4 regions of the Bradyrhizobium paxllaeri genome follow, and region 4 is predicted to be linked to each of the others. Evidence: riboswitches for the same ligand, from Rfam matches in the RefSeq annotation. Region 4 holds a riboswitch; each other region holds the start of a gene.
What was found. Region 4 has a riboswitch for cobalamin ahead of LMTR21_RS13325 (DUF1636 domain-containing protein). Riboswitches for the same ligand answer to the same signal wherever they lie in the genome.

Region 1: linked by a shared signal. The riboswitch ahead of LMTR21_RS41190 (DUF1636 family protein) and the one ahead of LMTR21_RS13325 (DUF1636 domain-containing protein) in region 4 are both predicted to bind cobalamin.
Region 2: linked by a shared signal. The riboswitch ahead of metE (5-methyltetrahydropteroyltriglutamate--homocysteine S-methyltransferase) and the one ahead of LMTR21_RS13325 (DUF1636 domain-containing protein) in region 4 are both predicted to bind cobalamin.
Region 3: linked by a shared signal. The riboswitch ahead of LMTR21_RS37525 (TonB-dependent receptor) and the one ahead of LMTR21_RS13325 (DUF1636 domain-containing protein) in region 4 are both predicted to bind cobalamin.

Annotation. Positions count from the first base shown of each region.
Region 1 is NZ_CP042968.1:5,529,648-5,533,162, reverse strand. Features, by position in the region: partial or broken gene LMTR21_RS26385 (cob(I)yrinic acid a,c-diamide adenosyltransferase) at 351-659, opposite strand; cobalamin riboswitch at 699-915, shown strand; partial or broken gene LMTR21_RS41190 (DUF1636 family protein) at 1,005-1,340, shown strand; gene LMTR21_RS41185 (cobaltochelatase subunit CobN) at 1,389-1,826, shown strand; gene cobG (precorrin-3B synthase) at 1,823-2,986, shown strand; gene LMTR21_RS26370 (precorrin-8X methylmutase) at 2,986-3,515, shown strand, end outside.
Region 2 is NZ_CP042968.1:5,544,566-5,548,080, forward strand. Features, by position in the region: gene metE (5-methyltetrahydropteroyltriglutamate--homocysteine S-methyltransferase) at 1-2,226, opposite strand, end outside; cobalamin riboswitch at 2,329-2,524, opposite strand.
Region 3 is NZ_CP042968.1:7,832,483-7,835,997, forward strand. Features, by position in the region: gene LMTR21_RS37515 (ABC transporter ATP-binding protein) at 1-710, opposite strand, end outside; gene LMTR21_RS37520 (FecCD family ABC transporter permease) at 707-1,750, opposite strand; cobalamin riboswitch at 1,884-2,082, shown strand; gene LMTR21_RS37525 (TonB-dependent receptor) at 2,195-3,515, shown strand, end outside.
Region 4 is NZ_CP042968.1:2,838,501-2,842,015, forward strand. Features, by position in the region: gene LMTR21_RS13320 (cobyrinic acid a,c-diamide synthase CobB) at 1-433, opposite strand, end outside; cobalamin riboswitch at 659-849, shown strand; gene LMTR21_RS13325 (DUF1636 domain-containing protein) at 960-1,412, shown strand; gene cobU (bifunctional adenosylcobinamide kinase/adenosylcobinamide-phosphate guanylyltransferase) at 1,409-1,927, shown strand; gene cobW (cobalamin biosynthesis protein CobW) at 1,947-2,960, shown strand; gene cobN (cobaltochelatase subunit CobN) at 2,975-3,515, shown strand, end outside.

The DNA of each region.
Region 1 (3,515 bases), 2.7 Mb from region 4:
CATTTGATCTCACTCACGCCCATGAATTCAGGGGTCGGCGCCGCGTCCTCGCACCAATCCATCGATAGGTCCCAGAACGGCCCATCGGATTAGTTGATGTCTGTCAGCGGCCTATTATTCCGCAACGATAGTGGGCCGGCAGAAAAGCTTTTTTCCTAAGGACAGGCATGGCATTTACCACGTTGCGCTTCGGCCAATCGCCAGGTTCGCATCAAATGCATCGCGGTCAGCATCCTGATTTGTTGACCTACGAGTTGACACGCGATGAAGGCTCTGGATGGAAAGTTGAAACCTGGGCGCTATCGTGGAGTGGTAAATTCCTTCGCCGATCGCCGATATTCCCAGTTGGCGCGACACAATTCACCAAAATGTCCGGTCAGCAGCGGGCGCTCGCCGGTGTCCCACGCACCTTTGATGAATTGCATCATGGCGCAGGGAAAGCCATGCGCAACGCACCGCATGATCATGCCGAGAGCCGAGGAGGATTTCCCTTTGCTCGCGCAGGTATGGACGATGATGAGTCCCTTCTCACCGCTCTTGGCGGCTATCATCCGGTCGCGCGCTGCTTTTTTTCTTCGCCATTTGGCCGCATGGCGGGCGTCCAGCGAGGCTTCAGAGGTCACAGTTTCGTCCTCAGCGGCATCAGGTTCGGAAGTCATGAGCACGCTCCTATGGCTTGACAAGCTGCACGCTTGGGCAAATGGTGGGGTGGCGTTGGTTCCTGTCCTAGGACAGGCGAAGAGGGAATGCGATAGGGCTCTAGCCGCAAAGCTTGGACCTGAAGCGCAGCCGCCCCCGCGACCGTGACCGGAGAGATCTCTAGGAGCCACTGACCCGTCAAGGGTTGGGAAGGTGGAGATCGAAGGGAAAACCTGCTCCGCAAGCCGGGAGACCTGCCAGCGCAGAGACTTGGGACCGGCGGACGGGGTGCTCCGCGACGGCAACGAACCGTAGTGTCTCCGGTTCGTGCGCCTCATCGCCTCCGCCAAAAATCGAGGAGGGCGATGACCGTCACGCTTCATGTCTGCATCACCTGCCGTGCCGACCAACCCGTAAGAGAAGGCAAAATCACGCCAGGCGCGCGTCTGCACAGCGCCATTCTCGCCGGCGTGCCGGAAGACGTCCACGTGGTTCCGGTCGAATGCCTGTCTGCTTGTAGCCAGGGTTGCTCGGTCGCGCTCAGCGCGCCTGGACAGTGGTCTTACGTCTGCGGCCGCCTGTCCGACATAAACGCGCCGGACGTGATCGCCGGTGCTGCGGCCTATGCGGCGGCGGCCGACGGCGTCGTGCCGTGGCGCAGCCGGCCGGAGATCTTCCGCAAACAATCGCTTGCCCGCATTTTCACCGATTACCATGAAACGGATCTGCTGCTCGCCGCAGACTATGCCGTGCATGAGGCGGGCCTTGCGGCCGCGGCGGCGCGCCTCGGCGCGGCCACACCATCGCTCTACCACCTACGCGACACATCCCGATCAGCCGCGTGCTCGCTCGTTGACCGAGGAAATTTCGCGCGTTGTGCGTGCGCGTGCGGCCAACCGAAATGGATGTCCGGCATGATGCGCCACGGCTTTCAGGGCGCGGCGGAAATCGCTGCCACGCTAGAGCATATGGCCAGCTTTGCACATCTTGCCGATGCGGTGCCCACGCATCTCTTCGATCTCTATTACGACGCGATGCTTGGCAGCGACAACGTGCGCACTTTCATGGCGCGCGAGAATCCGGCGGCGCTTGCGGCGATCGAGACTTGCTTCACCCGTTTGAATCAAGCTTCGCCCTGGAGGACACGGCGCAATTCGATTGCGGCCGCGCTGCGGGAGGCTTCATGAGCGCTGTTGCGATCAAGGGCTGGTGCCCCAGCGCCTTACGGCCGATGCGGTCGGGAGATGGGCTCGTGGTTCGCATCCGGCCGCACGGTGGCCGGCTGGCTCCGAAGCAGGCAGCGGGAATTGCGGCGCTGTCCAAGCGCTACGGCAACGGCCTGATCGATCTGACCAGCCGGGGCAACCTGCAAATCAGGGGTGTCAGTGATCAAGGTCATCGGCCCTTGATCGAGGAACTCTCACGGCTGCACTTGCTCGATCCCGATGCGGAGTCGGAAGCGCGGCGCAACATCCTTGTCACGCCCTTCTGGAGCGCCAGTGACGATACCTGTTTTCTCGCAGCAGAACTTGAACACGGGCTTGTGATGGGACCGCCCGGCCTGCCGACCAAATTCGGCTTCGCCGTTGATTGCAGCACAGAGCCCGCGCTGGCCGGCGCCTCCGCCGACATCCGCATCGAGCGCAGCACCGCGGGAGAGCTGATCGTGCGTGCCGACGGTGCGGAGCATGGTCGTCCCGTCTCGCGGACAGGAGCGGTAAGCGTTGCGCTCGCGCTTGCCGAGTGGTTCGTCGACTCGGGCGGAGCCAGGGAGGGGAGAGGGCGAATGAAAGCGCATGTCGGGGCTGGCGCAAAACTGCCCGACGCGCTTCGTAGCAACGTCAAGCCGGCTTGCATGATCGCGGAGCCGCGTCCCGGACTTTATCCGCAAGGCGCGATGGTCGCTGCGGCTTTCGGACAGCTGACACATGCCGCTCTCAGCCATCTTGCCGGATGCTCGCAAGGATTACGGATGACGCCCTGGCGCATGATTATGGCGGAAGGATTGCGCGAAATGCCCCACTGCGAGGGCCTCGTCACCCAAGCGGACGATCCGATCCTGCGCGTCATCGCCTGCAGCGGTGCGCCCGCCTGCTGTGAGGCGCATTCCGATACTCGTGCACTTGCAGCGTCGCTTGCGTCGCATATTGCCGCGGACGAGAGGCTTCACGTCTCTGGCTGTGCCAAAGGCTGTGCCCATTCGGGGACTGCTGCGCTCACCCTTGTTGCGACCCGCGAGGGATTTGATGTCATCCGCAGCGGCTCAACGCGGGATACGTCTAGCCAGCGTGGAGTAAGCGCAGGCCGAATGATCGCGGATCCTTCCGTTCTAACGGGATCGCCCTGATGACGCACGTCTATGAAACCGATGGTGCAACGATCTACCGTCAATCCTTCGCCACCATTCGCGCGGAGGCGAACCTTGAGCGATTTTCCGCCGACGAGGAGCCGGTGGTCGTGCGGATGGTCCATGCCGCCGGCATGGTGAGTCTCGAATCCTGCATCCGCTTCACGCCCGGCATGGCGCGCATCGCGCGGGCTGCGCTGCAGAACGCCGCGCCTATCCTCTGCGACGCACGCATGGTGTCGGGGGGAATTACCCGTGCGCGCCTGCCGGCCGGCAACGCCATCATCTGTACGCTTGACGATCCTAAGGTTCCCTCCCTCGCGCAATCCATGCGCAATACCCGCTCAGCCGCAGCGCTGGAATTGTGGAGGCCGCATCTGGACGGCGCGATCGTCGCTATCGGCAATGCGCCGACCGCGCTATTTCACCTGCTCAACATGCTGGAGGATCGCAACTGTCCAAGACCTGCAGCGATCATCGGTTGTCCGGTCGGCTTTGTCGGCGCGGCTGAAGCCAAGGTTGCGCTGAT
Region 2 (3,515 bases), 2.7 Mb from region 4:
CCAGAGCTGCGCATCGGAAAGCCGCTGCCGCGCCAGCGCAATGAGGTTTTTCATCTCGGCTGCATCCGGCACGCGCGGCGAATGGATGTCGTAAACGCCCGGTCCGATCTCGTTTGGATATTTGTAGCTCTTGAAGGCATCAAGCAGCTGCATTTTTGACCGTGACGTCTCGATCGAGATGACATCGGCATCCATTGCCGCGATCGCATCGATGATGTCGTTGAACTCGGAATAACACATATGGGTGTGGATCTGGGTCTCGTCGGCCACCCCAGACGAGCAGATGCGGAAGCTGTCTACTGCCCAGCCGAGGTAGGTCTTCCATTGTGACTTGCGCAGCGGCAATCCTTCTCGGAGCGCAGCCTCGTCAATCTGGATCATCATCGCGCCGGACCTCTCCAGATCGATCACCTCGTCACGTATCGCGAGCGCGATCTGATGACATGCTTCGCTCCGTGGAATATCATCACGGACGAATGACCAGTTCAGGATCGTCACCGGCCCTGTCAGCATCGCCTTCAGTGGCTTCTTGGTCAGCGATTGCGCGAAGCGCCACCACTCCATCGCCATCGGCGTCGGCCGGGAGACGTCGCCAAACAGGATGGGCGGCCGGACATATCGCGAGCCGTAGGACTGAACCCAACCATGCTTGGTGAATGCGAAGCCGGACAGCCGCTCACCGAAATACTGCACCATGTCATTGCGCTCGAACTCTCCATGCACGAGAACGTCGAGACCAATGTCTTCCTGCCAGCGCACCGCACGCGCCGTCTCCTCCTTGAGAAACTGCTCGTATTGTGCGTCGCTCATCGTTCCCCGCAAATGGGCTGCGCGGGCGTTGCGGACCTCCAGCGTCTGCGGGAACGATCCGATCGTCGTCGTTGGAAATGTCGGCAATCCGAACCGCGCCCGCTGAACCTCGGCGCGCCGGGCGAAAGGACTGTGACGACGCTGCATGCTGCCATCGATTGCAGCCATTCGCTTGGCGACGTTCGCATTGTGAACGTTGGGTGACGTTTCGCGCCCGACGGCCGCGGCCTCCGAGGCCTCAAGTACATCCGCCGCTTCCTCCCATCCTTTAGCCAGCACGCGTCCCAGCGTTGCGAGTTCTCCGATCTTCTGGACGGAGAAAGCAAGCCAGCTTTTCACATCGAGATCGAGATCGGTCTCTAGTTCGAGGTCGATCGGGACATGAAGCAGCGAGCATGAGGGTGCAATCTGCACGCGGTCCTTGCCGAGCTTTGCGATGGCAGGTTCGAGCCGGTCGAGCACTGCTGGAAGATTCGAACGCCAGACATTGCGGCCATCGACGACTCCGAGGGAAATGACAAGATCCCTTCGAGCGTCGGCGACAATCACGTCCAACTGCTCAGGGGCGCGGACCAGGTCGATGTGAAGGCCCGCGACCGGCAACGTCAAAGCGGCTTCCAGGTTATCGCCGATCGTTCCAAAATAGGTAGCGAGCATGATCTTCACGTCGGGAACCTTTTTGGCCAGATGGGTGTAGGTCCGGCGCAGCGCGTCGCGTGTGGCAGCATCGAGGTCCAGGACCAAACATGGCTCGTCCAGTTGCACCCACTCGGCGCCCCTTAAGGTGAGTTCGCGGAGAACATCTACATAGACCGGCAGCAGCCTATCGAGAAGCAACAGCGTATCGAATGCAGGATCGGCGCTCTTGCCGAGCTTGAGAAAGGTGACCGGACCAACCAGCACCGGGCGCGTCTGATAACCCAGGTTTTTCGCTTCTTCGTACTCCTCGATCGGCTTGCGAGAGGAAAGCGTGAAGGTCTGATCCTTGTGATATTCCGGCACTATGTAGTGATAATTGGTGTCGAACCATTTGGTCATCTCCTGCGCTGCCGCGCCGTGCTCGGCGTGACCGCAATTCGCATCATGCTCATCGCGCTGCGCGCCCCGTGCCATCGCAAAGTAGGTTTTGAGCGAAACAGGGCCTGCACTCCAACCGTAAATTTCCGGAATGGCACCGACCATCACGCTGGTATCGAGCACATGGTCATAAAGCGAGAAGTCGTTTGAAGGAATAACGGTTACGCCGAGCGATTTCTGCCGCGCCCAGTTGGCGGCGCGAAGCGCAGCCGCGGCCTCAAGAAGCTGCGTTTCGTCAGATTTTCCGGCCCAATAGCTCTCGAGCGCGAGTTTGAGTTCGCGGCGCGGACCCATGCGCGGCGTACCGAGGGTAGCGACAGGAATCGAGAGAAGAGACATAGCTTCAACCCCATGTTGGGAGCAAAGGCCATGGCGGACGCGTGCAGAAAAGCCACCGAAAGCGGCAACTGCTTGGCGCACCACCGGGACACCCCGCCCGTGGACGAATATGTTGTCGGGCCAGGTCTCCTGGCTCGCGGGTCATCGCCGGTATCCGACCTTCCCGAAGCCGCGTGGCTTCAGTGGCATCTATTGGACAGCGGCTCGCCGCTTACAGTTGCGGGGGCAGCGCCGGCATCGCACCGGCTTCCCTCTTAGCTCCGGATCCATCCGGAGAACCTCGACATCTCCGATTACCTGCAAGAGGACTGTTCCGTCAACCTCTCGATAATTCTTTGTGCGGTTTTCGGAGCGACTGTCTGGAGAACGGAGGCATCTAGCCTCGTCCTCGTGTGGCCCGATCGTGGCATAGAGTTGGGCGCACGTCTGGATTCGATCGACAATCTTGTGGGTGCGGCGGTCGCGCGATCGAAGCTTACACATCTTCCTGCGCCTTATTCGCCACCCGCAGCGCAGACACGAGCCAGATCACCATTGATTAGTTATCTCGAATTCTGCCGCCGCAAAGAAACGGCGTCTTGCCGAAGGCGGTCACGTTGGCGAGCAGCGGCACGCCCGGCATCCGCTCGGCAAAGGCACGAACATTTCCGCGGTAGTGAGCGCCGCGGGAAAAATCGGTAGGCGCCCGCCTCCAACTCTGCACGCGCCTATATGCTATATCGCGAGGCACACCCATATCTTGCCGAAACTTACTGTCGCATCGCCGTACCCATGCGCTGACGTAGCCATTGACCGAAGGTTGCCCACCTGCGCGCATCTCTATCGCCTGCATCGGCTCCGCGACCACCTTGGCCAAAAACGACCGTTCAGACACGACTGTCGCATCACCTTCCTGGGCCTTGCTTGAAAGTTACGGGCACCCCCGATCTCGTGGCCTTCGAGCGGCATGTCATCCATTCTGTCGTCTGCGGACTTGAACCGTCCACCGTCGCACTCCGAAACGACCAGTTTGGCCGCGCCATATCCACGTGATGCTTCGCCATTTGCAGGCCATAGAGCAGACATCGGCAGCACTTGCGGCTTGCCTGTCGGCTTCGGACCAGCTCGGTCCGGCGGACGCCCCATCGATGCGCTACGTTGACATTCCCATAGGCCTGTAGCTGCTTACGATTCTGAACTCGCAGTGCACGTCACGTACAGGCTTGTAATAGATCACCGAAACCCGTGATGAGTGTCGCCGAAACGACATCCCGCCTGAACAAAGAAGGGAACGGTGACCTCCCTAGGTA
Region 3 (3,515 bases), 3.4 Mb from region 4:
TCGGCCATCACCTGTTCGGACAGCGCCGCTGCCGGCGCGCCCTGCGACACCAGCCGGCCCTCGCGCAGCACCAGCACATGGTCGGCAAACCGCGCGGCCAACCCCAGATCGTGCGTTACCACGATCACCAGCACGCCGTTGTCGGCGGTCGCGCGCAAATTCTGCATCACGTCGATCTGGTGCCGCGGATCGAGCGAGGCCGTCGGCTCATCGGCGAGGATGACCGGCGCCTCCACCGCCAGCGCGCGGGCCAGCGCGACGCGGCTGCGCTCGCCACCGGAGAGTTCGGTGACGCGGCGATCGCTGAACTCGATCACGTCGACCGCCTGCATCGCACGCAGCACGGCTTCCGCGTCCTTCGGCGACAGTCGCGCCGGATCGGTCGCGCCATGCGGATAGCGACCGAGCGCGACGATATCGCGCGCCGGCAGCGGCCAATGGACGACATGCCCCTGCGGCAGATAGCCGAAGCGTTTTGCGCGCTCGCGCAGCGGCAGCGAGACCAGCGTTTGGCCGCCGATCTCGATCTCGCCTTCGGAAGGAATCAGCCCGGCCAATGACCGCAACAGCGTGGTCTTGCCGGCGCCGTTTGGTCCGACCAGCGCCACCAGATGGCCCGCTTCAAGCGCGAGCGAGACGTCCTTCAGCACGACGCGACCGGCGAGCCGCACGCTAAGTCCCCTTGCGGTCAGCAGTGCTGCCTCGCTCATGCGACGCCTCCGCCGAGCGCGCGGCGTTCGCGCATGATCAGATAGAGGAAGAACGGCACGCCGATGATCGAGGTCAGCACGCCGACCTTGATGTCCGAGGTCGAGGGGATGATGCGCACGGCGATATCGGCTGCCAGCAGCAGCGCCGAGCCCGCGAGCGCGCTCGGCACCAACAGCCGCCCCGGATCGTGGCCGATCACGGGCCGCATCAAATGCGGCGCGACCAGACCGATGAAGCCGATGGTGCCGGTAACCGCGACCGCGCCCCCAACGCCGAGCGCGACGCCCGAAATCACGAACAGCCGGAGGCGGCCGACATCGACGCCGAGGCTTTGCGCGGTTTCTTCGCCCAGGCTCAGCGCGCGAAAGGCATGGCGCTGGCTGAACAGCATGATCGCGCCGGCAATGATGAAGGGAAACGCCAGCACCACATGCTGAAAGCTGCGGTCTTCCAGCGAACCCAAGAGCCAGAACGCGATCTCCAGCACCACGAAGGGATTGCTGGAGAGGTTCATCACCAGTGCGGTGGCAGCGCCCGCAAAACTTGAAATCGCCAGGCCGGAGAGAATGAGGATCAGCAGCCCGGCATTGCGGCCGGCGATCGACAGCAGCACGAAGACAGACGAGAACGCCGCGACAATTGCTGCGACCGGCAGCGCGTAGGAGCGCACATCGGCGAGCCCCAGCGCAATCACCAGCACGGCGCCGAAGGCGGCCGATTGCGGCGCGCCGAACAGCGAGGGCGAGGCCAGCGGATTGCGGAGCAAGCCCTGCAACGATGCGCCCGACAGGCCGAGAATGGCGCCGATCGCGAGCGCCAGCAGCGTGCGCGGCAGGCGGATCTCCCGCACGATCACCTGCGACACGTCGCTGCCGGCGCCCAACAGCGCCTGCGCCACTGAAAGCGGCGACAGCCGCACCGGCCCGATGCCGAGCGAAATCAGCATCAGGAACACAACGAGGACGGAAAGCGCGGCCACCGCGCCGATCCGCCGGCGCGCGGCAATCTCGTTGGTCAGGGTTACGGCCTCAACACTCATCGATGGTCCTAAAGCAGGTTTGCGCGCTCTGGTACAGAGACGGGCACGCGTGCTCATGCGGCAAAAATAGCGCACTCGTCCAGTAGGGATTGCTGGGCGCGCCGGAGCGGATTGACTCGAACTTTGACGAACTTCTACCATAGTTCCCGACGGTTCCCGTTTGGGGATCAAAAGGGAATGCGGTGCGGGGAGATCCCCCAATTCCGCGGCTGCCCCCGCAACTGTAAGCGGCGAATCCTTCGTCACACGCCACTGGGCATCTCGGTCCTGGGAAGGCGACGATGGGGTAACGACCCGCGAGCCAGGAGACCTGCCGTCAGCCGTGGTCACACGCGAAGATGTCGGTCGGGGAGTACAGGCATTAGCTTCACCTAAGCTCGGTTAGCATACGGTGAGACTTGGTTCGCTGTGACGTGCCACTGACGTCATACCGGGGTCTGAACCATGTCTTCCATCAGCAGAGCCGCCAAGCGCCGCCGCGTCTGGCTTACCTCCAGTTTTCTCCTACCGATCGTATCGCTCGGCATTTCCGGAGCAGAGGCGCAGACGCCGCCTGAGCAATTGCCGCCAATCGAGGTCACCTCGCCCACCGACCCGAACCGGACCCGCGCCAAACCGACCACCGATGAAGGATCGACCTCGCGCCGCGTCGTCCCGGCGGCAGCGCCCTCGACCGGTAGGCGGCCAGCAGCCGGGACGGGCTCGGACGCCTCATCGCAAAGCGCTTCGCAAGGCGCTGATGGCAGCGGCGGCCGGCAGTTCTCCGGCATCGTCGGTACTGCGTCGACCGTAATTACCGCCGATGAGATCGCTCATTCGCCCGCACAAACGTTGCAGGAAATCATCGCGCAAACGCCCGGTGTGCAGCTGACCAGCCTGTTTGGCGGCGTCAACGGCGCCAAGACCAGCGTCGACCTCCGCGGATTCGGCGCGTTCGCAACGTCAAATACCCTGGTGCTCATCAACGGCCGAAGGCTCAACGACATCGACATGGCCGGCGTCGATTTTTCGACCATTCCGCGCGATTCGATCGAGCGTATTGAAATCACGCGCGGCAACAGCGGCGCGGTGCTTTACGGAGACAATGCAGTCGGCGGCGTCATCAATATCGTCCTGAAGAACGGCGTTGGCGGCCCGCCAGTTGCCATGCGCGCGGAGGCCGGCGTCGGTTCCTTCAACCAGCGTCTGGCCAATCTCTCCGTGGCGACGAATACGGGGCCGTGGTCGACGTCATTTTATGGCAACGCCATCAAGTCCGACGGCTATCGCGAAAACAACGCGCTCGACCAGAAGAACGGGGTCGGCAATCTCAATTACACCACGCCCGACCTCAAGGCCTTCCTGACGGTGACCGGCGACGACCAGAAGCTCGGATTCCCCGGCGGTCGCATCGTAGATCCCTCGATCGGCGTCAATGAGCTGGTGACAAACCGCCGGGGCGCCGCCACGCCGTTCGATTACGGCAACCAGCAGGGCGCCAGCGCCACCACCGGCTTTACCAAGACAATCATGAACGGCATCGACCTGATCGTCGACGGCGGCGTTCGGAAGAAGGACACGCAAAGCGGTTTCTTCGGCGCTGTGCCGTTTGCCTCGCCGCTTCCGAGTTTCTCCTCCACTTATAACGACGCATCATTGCTGACCTGGTCGATCACGCCGCGATTGAGCGTCAAGCACTCGATCTTCGGAGTTCCCTCGCAGATCCTGACCGGCATCGATTATTACGACGCGACATTCAATCAGGATCGCGGAGCGTTCAAAGGCC
Region 4 (3,515 bases):
AGGTCATAAACCCCTTTGCGATTGCGCCCGCAGATTGCGATTGCGCGCTGACATCGAGCACGAGCACCACGGGAAGGTCGAGCGCAGCAGCCACATCCGCGGATGAGCCGCTTCGACCGGGTTGAACGGGAACGCCATCGAACAAGCCCATGGACGCTTCACAGATCAGCAGATCGCTGTCCTTCGCAGCTTCGGTTGCAAGCTGTGCGATAAGGCCAGGTTTCATCGCCCAGCTATCGAGACTGACGCCAGGCTGGCCGCAAGCTGCACCATGAAAGGCCGCGTCGATATAGTCCGGTCCGCATTTTGCGCCGGCCACGCGAACTCCACGTCTTCGGAAAGCCCGGAGAAGTCCGATCGTCAAAGTAGTCTTGCCGCTGCCGGATCGAGGAGCAGCTATCATGAGACCGCGCGGAGGAGGGGCAGCTATCATTCTACGCGCCGATCACCGAGCGCCGCTTGCGACGGACGAATATGCCTGCGATCGCGGCGGCTTCGCCCTGCGGTCGATCCGTGCGCAAGGCACATCCGCAAGTATTTGATTATACTTTGGAAAGTTTCGGCGGCGGCGTTGGACATCAGGTTCTTTCTTGTCAATGCGGTACCTGACGCAACTCTGCGGACGGGTCAACCGCCGTTGACCGGAGCATCTTCGGCGGTTAGCGTCATCGGCGATGGTCCTTCCGCCAGGAAGGTGAAAAGGGAAGCCGGTGCGAGAAACCTCAACGCCGGCGCTGCCCCCGCAACTGTAAGCGACGAGCCCGCGCCGGTGCCACTGGGAAATCCCGGGAAGGCGGCTACGGGCAGTGACTCGCGAGCCAGGAGACCTGCCATCACGAACTGTGCTTTGGAGGCGTCTGGGCGGGGTGCACCGGACGGGAGCGAGCCCGATGGCGCCGTTTGCCGTCGCGCGCGACCCAACAAAGCTCGCGGCCGCAAGGCCATGATACGAGCAGATGATGGATCGCGACAGCGCTACTCAACCCGCTGGTCAAGCCTTGATCGAACAGCCGCAGGCCAACCTGCCTGACGGGCCCGTCGTCGTGAGTGTTTGCATCACCTGCAAGACTGCGGATGGCGGTGCTGTGGTCGGCCCGGAGATGTACGCCGCGGTGCAAGCCGCGATCGGGAAGGACGACGCCAACGTTGCCGTCCGCGCGGTGCAATGCCTCAGCGTTTGCAAGCGCCCGGCGACGGTAGCGGTCACGAGTCCCGACGGATACACATTCCTGTTTGGCGATCTGCAGACCGAAAGCGGCACGGCGGCGCTGGTATCTTTCGTGCAATCCTACCAAAAAGCCGATTTCGGTCTGGTCCCCTGGCGGGAACGCGCCGAGGTGCTGCGAAAGGGCATGGTGGCACGGGTGCCTCCCATCCGTTGGTCACCGGACGACGGACGCGCACCGAAATGACGGGTCTGGCTACTACCTTGGTGCTGGGTGGCGCCCGCTCCGGCAAATCCGCGTTTGCCGAATCGCTCGTAAGCGCCAGCACGCTGGCGAAGGTCTATGTCGCGACGGCTACCGCCGGCGACGAGGAGATGAAGAGCCGGATTGCGTTGCATCGCGCCCGCCGCGGCGAGGGCTGGATCACCATTGAAGAGCCGCTGGCGCTGGTCGACGCGTTGATGCGCGAGGCGACGCGCAATCGCGTCGTGCTGGTAGACTGTCTCACTCTGTGGCTGTCAAACCTGATGTTCGCCGGGCGCGATCTAGAGGTCGAAGCCCGCCGTTTGACGCAATTTCTCGACGTCGCAAAGCATCCCGTCATTTTTGTCTCGAACGAAGTCGGTCTTGGGCTGGTGCCGGAAACGCCGCTCGGCCGGGCGTTTCGCGATGCGCAGGGGCGACTGAACCAGGCCGTCGCCGCAGCCGTTCCGCAAGTTGTGTTCATGGCAGCCGGACTTCCGCTCTGGCTCAAGCGCTAATCTCAAGGAGAGTGAAAATATGTTGCGTGTTCCGGTTACCGTGCTGACTGGGTTTCTTGGCGCTGGTAAGACCACCTTGCTGCGCTCGCTGCTGACCCAGGCGGATGGACGCCGCATCGCCGTCGTCGTCAATGAATTCGGTGACGCTGGTTTCGACGGCGGCCTCGTGGAAGAATGCGCAGCGAACGCCTGCGCGCCGGGTGACGTCATCGAACTTACCAATGGCTGCATCTGCTGCACGGTGGCGGATGACTTCATTCCGACAATGGAACTGCTGTTGGGGCGCGACAAGCCGCTCGATGCCATTGTCATCGAGACTTCAGGCCTGGCGTTGCCGCAACCCCTGCTGAAGGCATTCGCATGGCCGGCGGTGAAAACGCGCGCCACGGTTGACGGTGTCGTTACCGTCGTCGATGCGCTGGCGCTTTCGGAAGGTTGGGTTACGCTCGATGAGGACGCGGTCGCAGACCAGCGTGCCGCGGACGACTCGATCGATCATGACGACCCGATCGAGGAGGTGTTTGAAGATCAACTGGCCTGTGCCGACCTTGTCGTGCTCTCGAAGAGCGACCTGGTGTCATCCGTGGCGCTTGCCGATATTGAAACACGGTTGAAGGCTGCGCTCCGCCCGGGAGTCAATATCGTGCGTTCGACGGGCACATTGGCGCCCGCGGTGTTGATCGGAATGAACGCCGGCGCCGAGGAAGACATGGCGGCCCGCGCCGGTCATCACGGCGAGGAAGAAGAACACGATCACGACGATTTCGACAGCATCGTCGTCAAGCCGTCGATCGCGCTCAGCGTCGACGAGATGCGGGCTCGGATCAGCGACGCGCTCGGTCTCGAGGGTGTGTTGCGCGTCAAGGGCCATGCGCGGGTCTCGGACAAGGTCGCGCCCGTGGTGGTGCAGGCGGTCGGGAGCCGCGTCGATCTGGTGTTCGGCCGGCCGGACGCGAAGCAAGCCGAGCGGCTCGTCGTGATCGGGCTCAAGGGATTTGACGGGACCGCCGTACGGCGGGCGTTGGTGGAGTAGTTCGCGAGAGCCAGATGCACCTCAAGCTCGACACCTCAGGCGGCATCGACGATGGCGATGTCGCGCGCGATCTCGGACAAGCTACCGCCGACATCGTCGTGCTGTCTGCGGCGGACAGCGATCTCGCCGCATTTGGCATCGCCCATGCAGCGATGCCGGACGGCTTTCCGACGGTGCGGCTGACCAACCTGTTGGCGCTGGGTCATCCCGCGTCTGTGGATGCCTTTGTCGAGCGTACGCTGAGCGAGGCAAAAATCGTCGTGCTGCGCATGCTGGGGGGCGAAAGCTACTGGCCGCACGGCGTCGAAAGCCTGCGGAGCGACGCCTTGCGTCGAGGTTCGCTGTTCGCCTGTATTCCCGGCGAGCTGGATTGGAATGCGTCGCTGGCCGCGCGCGGGACGCTGGATCGCGATAGCACCTACGCGTTATGGCGTTATTGCACTGAAGGCGGCGTCGAAAATGCCCAACTCGCGCTTCGCTTCGCGGCGCACCTGATCGGCAGAGGTGAGGCGCCGCCGCAGGCGCGGCCGATGCCTCCAGCGGGATTTTGGGGCG